Regions from separate parts of the Thalassotalea ganghwensis genome, predicted to be linked through region 4. Evidence: riboswitches for the same ligand, from Rfam matches in the RefSeq annotation. Region 4 holds a riboswitch; each other region holds the start of a gene.
The links. A riboswitch is a leader RNA that binds a small molecule or an ion and turns the genes downstream of it on or off. The one in region 4 is predicted to bind cyclic di-GMP.
Positions count from the first base shown of each region.

Region 1 (3,606 bases), on a different contig from region 4:
TGAATAGGGTTAAATAACGCAGGATAATAGCGCTGATACAAGTTAATATAACGCTCGCTGTACCCTAAAGCCTTCTGGTAATTGTTTTGACGACGATAGGTCTGAGCGAGTAAAGAAAATAATACGATTTGTTCTTTAGATAAATCAATTTGCTCGACATGTGATTCAGCCAATAACAATAACTCATCGGCTTGAGCAATATTATTGTCGATTAAATACGCCTGCGCTAAGCCAAGAAGTGCACTTAAATGGGGAGAAGACAAATTATCTTGATCAAATACTTGTCGGGCCTTATTAAACAATGTAATCGCTTCATCTATCGATCGTTGTTTGAGCAAAACCAGAGCCATACCTAGGTTAGCATAGGCCACACGAATCGATAGATTTTGTTTTAGTGCCTGCTGTTTCGCCTCATAAAAACCATTATAGGCATCGTTTAGTCGATTTTGCTCAAGATTGGTTAATGCGAGATAATAATAACTGCGATTAATCCCAGCGACACGACCGCTATCAAAACGCAGCTTGATCACTTTATGATAGAGTGTATTAGCTATGTCATAGTCTCGAAGGTACAAATGCGCCAGCGCTAAAATTTCGATAACATCAATATGCTCATTAAATTGCTCATGCGTGATGAGTAGTTGTTCAACTTGCTGAAGTTGCTCAAAGGCGACTTGCTGCTCAGCCAACAACGCATTTGACATCGCACTATAACTTAATGCCGTCAGCAGGTATTTAACCTGATCTATTTGCTTAGCGAGTGAAACTGCTTGTTCCGCATAATTATGAACCAATTGAAAACGACCTTCATTGTAATTGCCAAATGCTAGCAACAGCAATAGCTCTACTTTTAATGTCTTATCCACACCAACGACGGTTAAACCATCTTGTGCAAATTGTAATGCTTTATTGATATCGCCTCTATTCATCGCCGTTTGAGCCAATAAGATAAAAACCTTAGCCGTAATATTGGCACTATAATAAATGCGCTGTTGTAAGATTTGGTTGGCGACATCTATCACTGGTTGTGCGGATAACATTTCGCGATCCAAAGTATAGAAATGATTAATTTTATCTATATTTTCAGAAATTAACTGCGAAGATTCACTCGCCTTGACACCATAACTTAATGTCAAAAGCGTCACTAAAGTGATTAAATAACGATAAAATTTACTCAAGCTGCAATCCCAACATTTTGTTAAAAAACAAAAAGTAAAAACCAATTATCGCCCTAGACGATAACTGGCTAACAAAAAAAGATCCACTGACAATGTGCAAAAGGTTTACAACAGCGATATTAATATTATAATGACCAATGAGCTACTAAAGCTCGTAAAGGGCAAATCTAACGAAAGTTAGAGACGCAAAGTTACCGGCCTAAGGCAACGTCTATGGCAGCGGGACTACCGAATTTAGATATAGTGGGGGCTTATCTTAATAACGTTTTCTGTTGTTATACCCACGGTAACTTTTGCGTGCCACCTACCCTTTCGACGTTTTCACTCGTTGATTACCATACATTGTTCGAAAAATTCCTTATATGCCAATATTTTTTACAAAAAGTATCCATTTTTTGTCAAATTTATATAGATGTTTAGCTAAAATTACTAGACAATAGCTTTAGTATACAAATTAAGTTGAATATTGCACTGAAGTATAAGGGCTAATGGTGAAGCATCACGATTCCATAGCACAAGCTGAGCAAAAGTTAGTACTTGCAACTGAGCAATTACAAAGCTGGAACCTCCCCGCTACGCCAATCAATTACGCTGTATGTTACGAATATATTAGCGGCAAAAACACAACCTTGATCGCTTTGGTAAACCAAGAACTTGCCGAAAAAAACTCACTTGATAACTTTTTCATGGAAGACACCTATCGGCAATTAGTTTTAGGCACTAATAGTTTTCGAGATGAGATTATTACTGATATCGATAATTTGCTTACCGATATTGATATCTCCAATACAGACTCTTACCAGCAAGTCGAACAATTTATCCTCCAAGTCGATAAGCAGCAAGAGCATTTGTATTCGCAAGATCAACGCAGAATTAAATTGGCTTTACAGAATATCAAGAAAGCATCACGCCAATTTAAAATTCAACAACAAAACTTAAGTATTCAAATTCAAGAGTCACAGTCAAAAAACAGTGCGTTGCGCGAAGAATTAGAAGAAATACGTAAAGAGGTTTATTTAGACCCATTAACAGGACTTTATAACCGCAAAGCGCTGAACAAGCATTTGGCTCAGTGGATAAAAGCAAATCCAGAGCAACAAATGGCAGCAATTGTCATTAATATTGATCAAATTGCCGAGCTTACCCAGCAGTTTGGCAGTTTAATTAGTGATGTCCTCATTGCTAAAGTAGCCAACAAAGTCAATAGTTACGTGGGAGAAAGCGGTTTCCCTGTCCGAGCATCTGGTGATGAGTTTTTGATTTTGTTACCCGAAATGGAACGAAATGTAGCAGCTGAAATTGCAGAAAAAATTAGACAAGGCGTTGAAAAATTACGTTTTGTTAGTAGTAAAACCGGTATTAAATTACCTCAAATGACCCTATCTCTAGCGGTAAACGACTTTACACTGCGTGACAATGTTCACGCAGCCATTAAAGAGACCAAAGAGCTGCTTTCCAAACATGTTCAAACGAGTCGTAACTCTATTGCCATTGCAAGTTGATGTTAACAGCGAGTCAAACGTTGGTTGAGCTAGGTTGAAACTTAACCATCAATAATTTCAACAAGCTGATCTATTTGAGCTTCTGAAAAAACCGCTATGCCATGCGCTAATAAATAACGGCTGGTAATGCCTAATCCAGGTATTTTTCTATTTGAAAAACTGCCATCATAAATATAATTTCGACCACACGAAGGGCTAGATTCTTTAAGCAACGCGTACTTTATCTGATACTTCAAGCATAGTGATAACGCCTGCATAGCTCCTTGTTCAAATGCAGTGGTTACATCTTGTCCAGCACGATTCTTCACATGACTAGTGCCGCATATTTCTGCTGGTATTCTCGGTATCCCTAAGCCACCTTCTACTTCGGGACAAACTGATACAATACGCCCTTGTGCTTGCCAACGCGCAAGGTACTGACTGTTAACCTTTTGATGTCCACCGTCGTAACGAACATTTTTACCAAGCAAGCAGGCACTCACCAATATTTTATCCATGGCTACCCTTGCTCCACTATGCGATGCGCTAATATCATCGCTAAATGAGAAAGATACTCAGCACTGCCGTCATCACTTGCTTCTATCCAAATGGCTTCGCTATAAAACTCTGCATGTAAACAAAATTCATAATTATTCGCTAAAAATCGCGCCATTACTTTATCGGCTCCCTTGATAATTTCTAGCAATTGAAATTCTGCGTTGGATATAAAACCCTCAAAAGCTAAGCAGATTGTTTCAGTTTGCCAATCGATACCGTTTACAGTTAACGTTATCGCTGCATGTGATGGGAGATATTCTATCGCATTGATTGTGTACATATTCTATTCAAGGGTTTAACCTTGTTCTTGATCAATGTTGAGCTAAGTTGGTCATATAATACAAAAAAAGCCACGACAGCTGTTAACTTTTTACATATAATCAATCAAG
Region 1 covers NZ_JBQRUM010000006.1:22,802-26,407, reverse strand. Annotated here, with positions in the region: gene ACSLUH_RS07690 (tetratricopeptide repeat protein) at 1-1,178, opposite strand, end outside; cyclic di-GMP riboswitch class I at 1,329-1,411, shown strand; gene ACSLUH_RS07685 (GGDEF domain-containing protein) at 1,667-2,680, shown strand; gene ACSLUH_RS07680 (2-thiouracil desulfurase family protein) at 2,722-3,177, opposite strand; gene ACSLUH_RS07675 (DUF3630 family protein) at 3,180-3,497, opposite strand.
Region 1: it holds a riboswitch for cyclic di-GMP, as region 4 does, so the genes downstream of both, ACSLUH_RS07685 (GGDEF domain-containing protein) here and ACSLUH_RS10450 (DUF3718 domain-containing protein) in region 4, are expected to answer to the same signal.

Region 2 (3,606 bases), 150 kb from region 4:
AAGTTATAGGCAATAATGGGTAACATGACATTAAGTTGAAAGTTTCCAGACTGCCCTGCGACCGTTGTTGCTGTATCGAGACCAATAACTTGGGCACAAGCCATTGTCACTGCCTCCGGTATTACAGGATTGACTTTGCCAGGCATAATGCTGCTACCAGGTTGAATTGCTTTTAAATTGATTTCAGCAATGCCAGATAAAGGCCCGCTGTTCATCCAACGTAAATCATTAGCGATCTTCATTAAACTAACCGCTAAACATTTAAGTTGGCTCGACAATTCAACTGCCGTATCTTGAGTGCTAATTGCACTAAAATAGTTAGTTGCCGGTGCAAAGTTAATACCTGTATCTTCTGATAAAATTGTGCAGAACAATGAGGCAAACTCTTTATCGGCATTAATACCTGTCCCCACCGCGGTTCCTCCTTGCGCGACAAAGCACAGACGTTTTTGACAATCAACTAAACGTTCAGCTGACAACGCTAATTGTGAGTGCCAACCAGAAAGCTCTTGAGCAAATGATATCGGCATAGCGTCCATTAAATGGGTTCGCCCATTTTTTATCACCTGACCAACACTTTGCTTTTTACTTTCGAGCGCCCCTTGCAATTGTTTTATTGCTGGAAACAGCATTTCATTCATGGCTAAAGCTGAACTGACGTGGATAGCGGTAGGAAAAACATCATTGCTGCTTTGGCCGATATTTACTTCATTATGAGCATCAACTTCTTTAGCTAAGAAACGTGATGCAAGGCTAGCAAGCACTTCATTCATGTTCATATGCGTACTGGTGCCAGAGCCAGTTTGAAAAACATCAACAGGAAACTGATCTAGGTATTCCCCATTGGTGATAAGCTTTGCAGCCTCTGCAATAGCATCACCAACCTCATGGTCAAGTAAGCCAAGCTCAACGTTGGCTTTCGCTGCTGCTGACTTTATTCGGGCTAAGCATTGAATAAATCTAGGAGGTAATCGTAATGAACTAAATGTAAAGTTATCAATGGCTCGTTGAGTTTGTGCACTGTATAGCGCGTCTTGGGGTACATTGATGTCACCTAAGCTGTCTTGTTCTGTACGAAATTCCATTGCGATTCCCTCAATTGAAAACGATTAACTACAACCATAGCGCATCACGATAAAATGACCATAAGTAATGGTTTTACTTAAACATTATTCGTGTTGATGCTTATTTTTATTGCGTAAACTTATATCGGTGATTATCTAGCCTACAAAAGAATCTATAAAAAATGAACCGCTAACTAATGAGTTGTTTCAAAAAAGAAAACTTGTGAAAAAATGATAAGTAAAATCGCGAACTAGCGATAAATGCTCGTTATCTACGCCTTTATTATTGGCAACTTATATGAGGTTTTGCTAGGCTGAAACTAATCAGCTTAATGCTGATTTATGGGCAAACCACGTGAAAGTGTGGGGCGCAAAGTCACCGGTCTAAGGGGCATAGCCCTATGATAGCGGGATTGCTAGTTCAGTTAGTTTATCAGCTGACTACCTTTCCAATGACCAAGCAGTAATGATTTGGAGCATTATATGAATACGGTAATAAAAAGCAGAATTGGTCTGCTCTCAGGCTGCATTAGCTTAGCCATAGCAACCTTGAGTTTTACAACCCCAAGTCTTGCCTATCAAGCAAATGGAAAACTGCCTGAAGGACGACTAAAACAAAGCTTATCTAAACTTCCTCCTCACGTACAAGACAAAGTTATTTCCAAACTATCTTCTTTAGGTATTCCAGCCATCGATACCCTATTATTAGAAGCAGATAGTGACGGTGAAATTTTCTACGTTGAAGAAGGTTTAGTCACTGCAGAAAGCCAAACCTTCGAGCAAAGCTCTGCAACCTTACCTGCAGTTGATGTATTTAAACTGCACAGTAAACCTAACTCAACAAATAAAGTATTTTTAGATTTTGATGGCGGTATCGTTAGTGGCCGTGCTTGGGGTGGAGGCAGTAGTTACGACACTGTTGCCTATGATTTAGATGGCGATCCTACCACCTTTAGCGCCACTGAAAGAACTCGTATCCATGAAATTTGGACTCGCATTGCCGACGATTTTGCGGCATTTGATATTGATGTCACCACAGAAGCTCCCGCTAGCTTTGGCCCTGATACTGGTTGGCTATTGTTTACTAAAGATAGTGATGCAAACAATAAAGCACTTCCTTCACAAGGCGCAGGCGGTGTCGCTTATGTTGGCGTTTGGGGAAGAAGTAATTACACTTACTACCAACCAGCATTTGTCTACTACAACCGTTTAGGTAGTGGTACCTCGACTTACATGGCTGAAGCGGGCTCTCATGAGCTGGGTCACAATTTAAGCCTCAGTCATGATGGCACCTCAACAACCAGTTACTTCCAAGGTTTAGGAGCTAACAGCGAGCTAAGCAGCTGGGCCCCTATTATGGGTGTCGGCTACAGTAAAAACATCACCCAGTGGAGTAAAGGTGATTACCCTGATGCCAATCAAAAGCAAGACGATATCGCTATTATTACTAATCACCTAGGGGCCAGCAGCGATAACGAAGGGAGCAGCGCTTCACCAAGCGTATTGGTTACCGATGCCAACGGTTTCTTTGGTGCAACGAATCGCGAAGTCGACCCTGGCAATGTCATGCCAGAAAATAAAGGCACAGTGCAAGTTGGCGACAGTGACTGGTTTCAATTTAACGCCGGTGACGGGCTATTTGAAGTTACCGCAACCCCTGCTTGGGATGCGTTTACTCGCACAACGCGTCGAGGGGCTAATTTAGATATAGGTATTCGCCTTTACGATGCTTCGGGTAGCTTAATCGCCAGTAGTGGCGATGATAGTGACTCAAACGCGACGCTTGCAATTAACCTCAGTCAAGGCATTCATCTGCTTGAGGTATTTGGTATGGCGGGGCCTTATGCTAACGATTATGGTAGTCAAGGTCATTACTATTTAAATGGTCAAGTCAGCGTTGGTACGCCAGACACGACGCCTCCTGATCCTAACCCAATGAGCTTTGAGGTATTACCGTCTGCTGTCAGTGACAGTGAAATTTCTATGCAAGCCAGCACGGCGATAGATGACAGTGGCGGCATGGTGAGCTACCAATTTACTTGTGTACAAGGCGGTGTTGGCTGCTCAACCTCTGCTTGGCAAAATCAACTTAGCTATAGTGCTACGGGCTTAGCCGCTGAATCTGAATATTGTTTCACTGTAAAAGCCCGTGATTTAAGTGGCAATGTTACCGTTTCTTCAGCGCAAGCTTGTGCGACAACGCAAGTTGCACCACCACAACCCGAGCCCCCATTAGCACCTTCATTGTTGCAAGTAGCGGATGGCCAAGATGGTACAGCACAGCTTTCATGGCAAGATAACAGTGATAATGAACAAAGTTTTGAAGTCGAGCGAGAATCACTGCATAAAAATGGCCGTTGGCATGCCGCACAAATAGTGGCCACCCTCAATGCTGACGTTATTAATTATAATGACGCCAGTGGTGAAGGTACCAAGCGTTATCGTGTGAGAGCGCTGAATACCCTAGGCGCTTCCGCTTGGACAGCGTGGCAAGAAGTTACCGTTACGGGTGGAGGTGACGGTGGCGGCGGCGGTGGTGATA
Region 2 covers NZ_JBQRUM010000008.1:24,330-27,935, reverse strand. Annotated here, with positions in the region: gene ACSLUH_RS09795 (class II fumarate hydratase) at 1-1,085, opposite strand, end outside; cyclic di-GMP riboswitch class I at 1,400-1,485, shown strand; gene ACSLUH_RS09790 (zinc-dependent metalloprotease family protein) at 1,548-3,606, shown strand, end outside.
Region 2: it holds a riboswitch for cyclic di-GMP, as region 4 does, so the genes downstream of both, ACSLUH_RS09790 (zinc-dependent metalloprotease family protein) here and ACSLUH_RS10450 (DUF3718 domain-containing protein) in region 4, are expected to answer to the same signal.

Region 3 (3,606 bases), on a different contig from region 4:
TATGAAGAAGCGAATAAGCGATTAGAAGATATTTTTATCCATGCAAGACAAGGGAAAAAGTTAACCACTGATGGCATGGCTGACCTTGCAGCAGATATTACTCGCTCAGTGGTTCGCAACGAATATGCCATGGCGATTTTAACCCGCATTCGTCATCATTCTACATATCAATGGGAACATGCCATCAACACTGCGGTGTTATTATGTGGTTTTTCTTTATTTTTGGGGCTCAAACCGGAAGTCGTTAATCAAGTTACCTTAGGGGCACTGTTACATGATGTAGGCAATGCTAAAATTCCCGAAGGTATTTTAATTAAGCCTGACAAACTTACCCATGGCGAGATGAATGCGATTAAGAAGCACCCTATTGAAGGGATAAAAATGTGCAAAGAGCAAGGGCTAGCCAACGGAATTATTAAAGACATGGTACTCAATCATCATGAACGACTAGATGGCTCTGGTTACCCTCGGGGACTCAAAAAAGACAAGATATCAAAATTAGCAAGAATGACAGCTATCATCGATGTTTATGATGCAATGACTGGTGATAGGCCATACCAAAAAGCGCAACAACCGATAGAAGCATTACGCTTTTTAATGACCAATAAAGAAAAGTTTGATATTCAAATCGTTCAACAGTTTATCAAATTTTTAGGAGTGCATCCTGTAGGCTCTATTGTTCAACTATCAAACCAACGACTTGCCCTTATCATTCAAGGCAATAGAGAAGAACCATTAAAACCAGTGGTTCATATTTTTTATAACACCGACACCAGCCAGTATATCAAAGCAAAAGTGGTAGATTTAACCAAAGAAACCATTGAAATTGTTAGTGCGATCAAAGCTGATGATTACAATATCAACATGCAAAAACTGATTAAAGACTTGATCAGTTAACTTTAAGCGTTAGATTGTAATAAAACTTTAACACCTAAACTAAAAGTAACAGATAAGAAAACTTGTCGAACATGCCTGAGCGTGCAATTTTCAAATTGATTAATGACTAAAAGAGCTTTATCGATAGAAATTACGGTCTTTTAGAAACAAAAAAGCCCAATCAAAAGATTGGGCTAAACAGAGAGACTACAAAGAAAAACAATTACGAATTCTTTACTTTACGTACAAAGCGAGCAACTTCATCACCATTACAGATTAATTTCTTCGCCATAGTTCCAATAGCGTTAATTCCTTGGTTTGCAGCTTTAATACAAAGCTGACTTTCTAATGAATCATTTGCAGGAACAAGAACAACTTCTTTTTCAGTTTCTTGAGGTTTTACATAATAAGTTTTTGCAAACTCTTTAACCGATAAGCCATTGCAAGCAAAATTAAGTGATTGATATTGAATACCTTGCTTTTTCGCTTCTAAACGCGCAGCAGAATAGCCATTATTAGCGGCAACGATACAAATGCTTGTTTCGACTGAATTGTCATTTGCATAAAACGTTGCGCTCGAAGTAGATGCTTGAGCTGAAGTGGCAACTAAGATTGAAGATAAAACAACTGCTAATTTTTTCATGTTTTTGTAAACCCTATTTAAATCAAATTAAAGAAATTGATAAGAAACGGTCACAAAAAACCTCTAACGCCTGCAATAATTAGCGTTGTCTATGCTGAGGTAACTCCGCTGTCATAGGTATCCCCTTAGACCGGTGGTTTTGCGTAATACTCTTTCAAGTACCTTGCCGTTTCTAGCTGGCGCGCATTATAGAGAGCTTTATATTAAGATCAAGCTTTTTTTGCGTATTTTTTGAACATTTCGAGTAAAAAACATTCTAATTTCGAATTAATAACAGCTATTTTACAAATAGCGAATTATTATTAACAAAGCAACTGTTTAGCTGAACTATATACAAATCAACCTTAAAGCGACAAAAAGAATACATAGATAAAAAAACCTCGCCAATTAATTGCCGAGGTTTTCTAAAATCGTTATTAACTAAAGTGCACTACAAACATTAAGGTAGCATTTGCTCCTGATCTGCGCCTTCTTTCTCGACTACTTCAGGAATTAAATCTTCTTTAGATATACCTAATACCAAGGCAATTGAACTTGCAACGTAAACTGACGAGTAAGTACCAACAAACACCCCTAACAATAATGCAGTAGCAAAACCGTGGATGAGTGCCCCTCCTTGATAAAATAGCGCAAATAAAACCAATAACGTGGTAATTGAGGTAATGAAGGTACGGCTTAACGTCTGCGTTAGTGAAATATTGATAATTTCCTCAGCCGTCTCATCTCGCACTTTCCTAAAGTTTTCTCGAATACGATCAGAAACAACAATGGTATCATTTAGAGAGTAACCAATAACCGCTAAAATTGCTGCCAGTATGGTTAAATCGAACTCTAATTGAAGCACAGAAAATAAGCCTAAGGTTAGCAAGACATCGTGGAATAGCGCGAATACAGAACCTAAAGCAAAGCGCCACTCAAAACGAAACGCAACGTAAACCAAAATACAAATCAAGGCGGTTAACATTGCTAAACCACCTTGCTCAGTTAATTCATCACCTACACTTGCACCAACAAACTCTATCCGGCGCATGGCTAATTGTTGTCCTGTGCCCTCATTTAACAATGATAGAACTTGGTTACCAAGCATTTCCGCTTGCACGCCTTCACGTTGCGCTAAACGAATAACCACATCACGACTGCTACCATAGAGCTGCACAACAGCATCATCATAGCCACCACCTTCTAAAACTTGTCGAATTTGATTGAGATCGGCTGGCTGTTCAAAACCTACTTCAATCAAGGTACCACCGGTAAAGTCTAAGCCAAAATTAAGCTTATTGACAAACAGTGAACCAATAGAAGCAAGCATCAATAAGGCACTAAAAATCATCGCTATCTTTCGATAGCCCATAAAGTTGATCGTTTCTTTTATCTTAAAAATCTGCATCTGAGTCACCTATATCGATAATTTATCGAGGCGTTTACCACCCCAAACTGCATTGACAATTGTTCGCGTACCAATGATTGCGGTAAACATCGAAGTGACAATACCAATAGATAAGGTAACCGCAAATCCTTTAATTGGGCCTGTGCCAACAGCAAATAAAATAATAGCCGCAATCAAGGTTGTGATGTTTGCATCTAAGATAGTTGAGAACGCTGCGTCATACCCTTGATGAATTGATTGCTGTACCGACTTACCTTCGCGAAGCTCTTCTCGGATCCGCTCAAATATTAGTACATTGGCGTCAACGGCCATACCTACGGTTAGTACAATACCCGCCATACCCGGCAAGGTTAATGTTGCCCCTGGGATCATCGACATTACGCCAACAATTAACACTAAGTTTGCCATTAGCGCTAAGTTCGCCACAATGCCAAAGGCACGGTAGTAAATGAGCATGAATAAAAATACTAGAGCAAAACCACCCATAATCGCTTGGAAGCCTAATTCCACGTTTTCAGCGCCTAACGTTGGTCCAACTGTGCGTTCTTCAACGATCTGAATAGGCGCAATTAACGCCCCTGCGCGTAATAATAATGCTAAGTTATGCGCTTCTGTTGCCGAGCCAGCACCCGTGATTCGAAAGTTTTTACCTAAGCGGGCTTGTATGGTTGCCACACTAATCACTTCTTCTTTTTTCTCA
Region 3 covers NZ_JBQRUM010000019.1:40,536-44,141, reverse strand. Annotated here, with positions in the region: gene ACSLUH_RS16495 (cyclic di-GMP phosphodiesterase) at 1-897, shown strand, start outside; gene ACSLUH_RS16490 (hypothetical protein) at 1,100-1,519, opposite strand; cyclic di-GMP riboswitch class I at 1,615-1,697, opposite strand; gene secF (protein translocase subunit SecF) at 1,959-2,906, opposite strand; gene secD (protein translocase subunit SecD) at 2,916-3,606, opposite strand, start outside.
Region 3: it holds a riboswitch for cyclic di-GMP, as region 4 does, so the genes downstream of both, ACSLUH_RS16490 (hypothetical protein) here and ACSLUH_RS10450 (DUF3718 domain-containing protein) in region 4, are expected to answer to the same signal.

Region 4 (3,606 bases):
GCTAGTGTTCATGTCATTGTTTTTTCACCGCTAGTATTCTATTTTCTTGTTAAACTGTAACGCACTTATAAACTCAAAAATTCTCGGATTTGTGTTTCTTTTTTCATGGTATCTTCATAACCAAGCTTAATAAGTTGGCGGCAATAATTCTTTTCAAAAAGAATGTAACTGATCAAACTTGACTCTGAATCATTACTAATTCCAAAATTTCTCAGTAATAGACGAATAGAAATGGGTAAATCCGAAAAGTATTCAACCGCCATTGCATTAAAATCATGGCTCGGATTAAGCAGCATTGAATCTATATTTTTAAGGCCTTTTTGATTATTTTTTGTATCCTCAGGTACGAGCTTTAATGTTCCGTTGATACGCTTCATACGCTCTAGATCACTTTGAATCGTATCTGAGAAAATACCGTCGAGAAGATGACCTGCAATTGTTGCGGTTGTAGGTGGGTGAGGATTATTTTCCTTTGCGTGAAGCGGTTCTTTAGGTTGTTCTACACCGACTATAAAAAGTTGCTCGCCACCCAAGTGAATAGCTGGACTTAATGGTGATAGCTGATGAATAGAGCCATCACCATAATGTTCATGCTTTATTTTTATCGAAGGAAACACTAACGGGATAGAAGCTGACGCCATTAAATGTTCAGCGTCAATCCTCGTTGGTTTTCCGTAACGTTTTGCTCTAAACCACGGTGCAATATTTGATTGTGATTGATAAAAACTAACTGAATTGCCACTACTATAACTTGAAGCAGTAACCGACAGACCGGTTAAATAACCCTTATTGATATTGGTATCGATACGTTGAAAGTCGATAACATCATTGAGTAACTGCCGCAACGGCTCATTATTTAATAAGCTTCTCGGCTTTTTATTGGCATAATCGGCTTGAAATGTTGCTAAGAGACCGCGAAAAATATGGCCAAATACCCGAGAGGGATCGCTATAATAAACGCGGTTAGTATTTAAGTTATTCCAAACCCACTCTAGCTTCTTTACCGCTAAATGAAAACAAGAAGAATAACACGCCAGAGCGGTACTGTTGATAGCACCCGCTGAGGTTCCACAGATGATCGGAAATGGACTGGCATAATGTCGAGGGATATATTGAGCAACCGCTTTTAAAACCCCGACCTGATAGGCTGCTCGGGCACCGCCTCCAGTAAGTACTAATGCATTTTTACTGTGTTGAATCTGGCGTTTTGACATCATACTAGTTATTGTTTTTCTTAAACTATTTTTAATTGTAATGGTAAATTCATCGTTGCACTAGTTTAAATCGTGATTTCTTTGCTTCGATAAAGCTTAGACAAAAAAAAAGCCAGTATAAACTGGCTTTTTTAACTGACAGAAAGAATTATTAACTGGTAAAACATTATTACGAATGCCTACTAGCTAACAAATTAGCTACTTACACGTTCGTTAGCAGCATCTATCAATGGTTGCGATCCAGATTGAATTAGCGCTAGGTTCTCTGAAACAACTTTCTTAGGTAATTTACTAATTATCATCGAGCCTGTTTCAACAGCACCTGCTACAGCGGCAAATTCTAACAAGTTTTTACCATTACATTGAATATCGTCAAAAATCTTACGAATTTTTAAACGATTCGTCTTTAAAAAAGAACGCATACGTTTCTTATCATCGGCAGCGACATATTCACAAATACTTTGTGCAATGTTTGCTGCTTTTGCCTGTGGTGCAGTGACCATAGACGACAATGTTAAAGCTGTGATAGTAGAAACTAGTAATAATTTTTTCATTTTAATAACCTTTTAAATCAGTAGAGTTAATAAAAGAAAAAACCACAGGATGTACCTATTGTAACTCGGTAACTCCGCTGTCATAGACTTTTGATAGCCCTTAGACCGGTGGTTTTGCGTAACACGTTTTCGCGTGTCTTGCCTTTTCTTCGTCTCTTTAAGTATCGCGAATGGCTAGCGCAATTGCAACTAAAAAGCTAGTTTATTTTTTGGAAAATATAAGTTATTTTTTTAAGTTTTTGTTTTGTAATGCTTTATATTGTTTTGTTTTGTTATTTATATTTTTGTTTTTGTATTTTTGTCCAGAATAAAACATGCTTTATTCACGTGGAGTTTTAAATATACTTAAAGATTTTAGACAAATGGCAGTGAAGAAAGGTTGAAAAATAGCGGATTTAAAGTAGAGGTTACTTTAATTAAAAATAAAAAACCGTCACATTGGAGTGACGGTTTTTTGCGTAAGTACGAGCAATGAAAGGTTAGCTAAACTGCATTTCCGGCACGTGCTCAGGAACAACCAATTCACCTTCAGTGAGTTTAACAATTTCTTCAACTGAAACACCTGGCGCTCTCTCTAACAGGTGAAACTTTCCATCTTTTATTTCGATAAAAGCTAGGTCGGTTAATACCCGTTTGATACAACCTTTACCGGTTAGTGGAAGAGTACATGATTTTAATAACTTAGACTCGCCATGCTTCGAGGCATGGGTCATGGTGACAATGATATTGTCGGCACCAGCGACGAGATCCATAGCTCCGCCCATACCTTTAATTAACTTGCCTGGGATCATATACGAAGCAATATTGCCATTAACATCGACTTCGAATGCTCCTAAAACCGTTAAATCAACATGGCCACCACGGATCATTGCGAAAGATTCAGCAGAATCAAAAATTGATGCTCCCGTTGCCATGGTAACCGTTTGTTTACCTGCATTAATAAGGTCTGCGTCAATTTCGCTTTCTGTTGGGAACTGTCCCATACCCAGTAAGCCATTTTCTGACTGCAACATAACTTGCATGCCATCAGGAACATAGTTAGCAACTAAGGTAGGGATCCCTATGCCAAGGTTAACATAGTAGCCGTCTTGAAGTTCTTGAGCGACACGCTGTGCTATTTGTTCTCTTGTTAAAGCCATAATTTTAATCCTCTTACAACGTGTTTAGCTTTGGCGAATTGTGCGTTGTTCAATACGTTTTTCAAACGTACCCTGAATCAAACGATCAACGTAGATACCAGGTGTGTGTATTTGATCTGGGTCTAGTTCACCAGGCTCAACAATCTCCTCAACTTCAACTACGGTTATTTTTCCCGCTGTTGCTGCCATTGGATTAAAGTTGCGAGCAGTTTTTCTAAAGACTAAGTTACCGTAACGGTCTGCCTTCCATGCTTTAACAATGGCGAAGTCTCCGGTAATGGATTCCTCTAAGATATAGTGGCGACCATTAAATTCACGAGACTCTTTGCCTTCGGCGACAGGCGTTCCATATCCGGTTGCGGTAAAGAATGCTGGAATGCCAGCACCACCAGCACGCATTTTTTCAGCAAGTGTGCCTTGCGGGGTTAATTCTACTTCAAGTTCACCACTCATCATTTGACGTTCGAACTCGGCATTTTCACCGACGTAAGAAGCGACGATTTTTTTAATTTGGCGCTCTGGTAACAATACGCCCAAACCAAAATCATCGACACCACAGTTGTTTGAAACCACAGTTAACCCTTTGGTACCTTTTCTTTTTATCTCTGCGATAAGGTTCTCAGGGATACCACAAAGGCCAAATCCACCGGCGATCACTGTCATGTTGTCTTCTAGACCTGCCATGGCTTCTTCATAGCT
Region 4 covers NZ_JBQRUM010000008.1:179,155-182,760, forward strand. Annotated here, with positions in the region: gene ACSLUH_RS10445 (patatin-like phospholipase family protein) at 66-1,214, opposite strand; gene ACSLUH_RS10450 (DUF3718 domain-containing protein) at 1,409-1,768, opposite strand; cyclic di-GMP riboswitch class I at 1,833-1,921, opposite strand; gene ACSLUH_RS10455 (CoA transferase subunit B) at 2,248-2,907, opposite strand; gene ACSLUH_RS10460 (CoA transferase subunit A) at 2,932-3,606, opposite strand, start outside.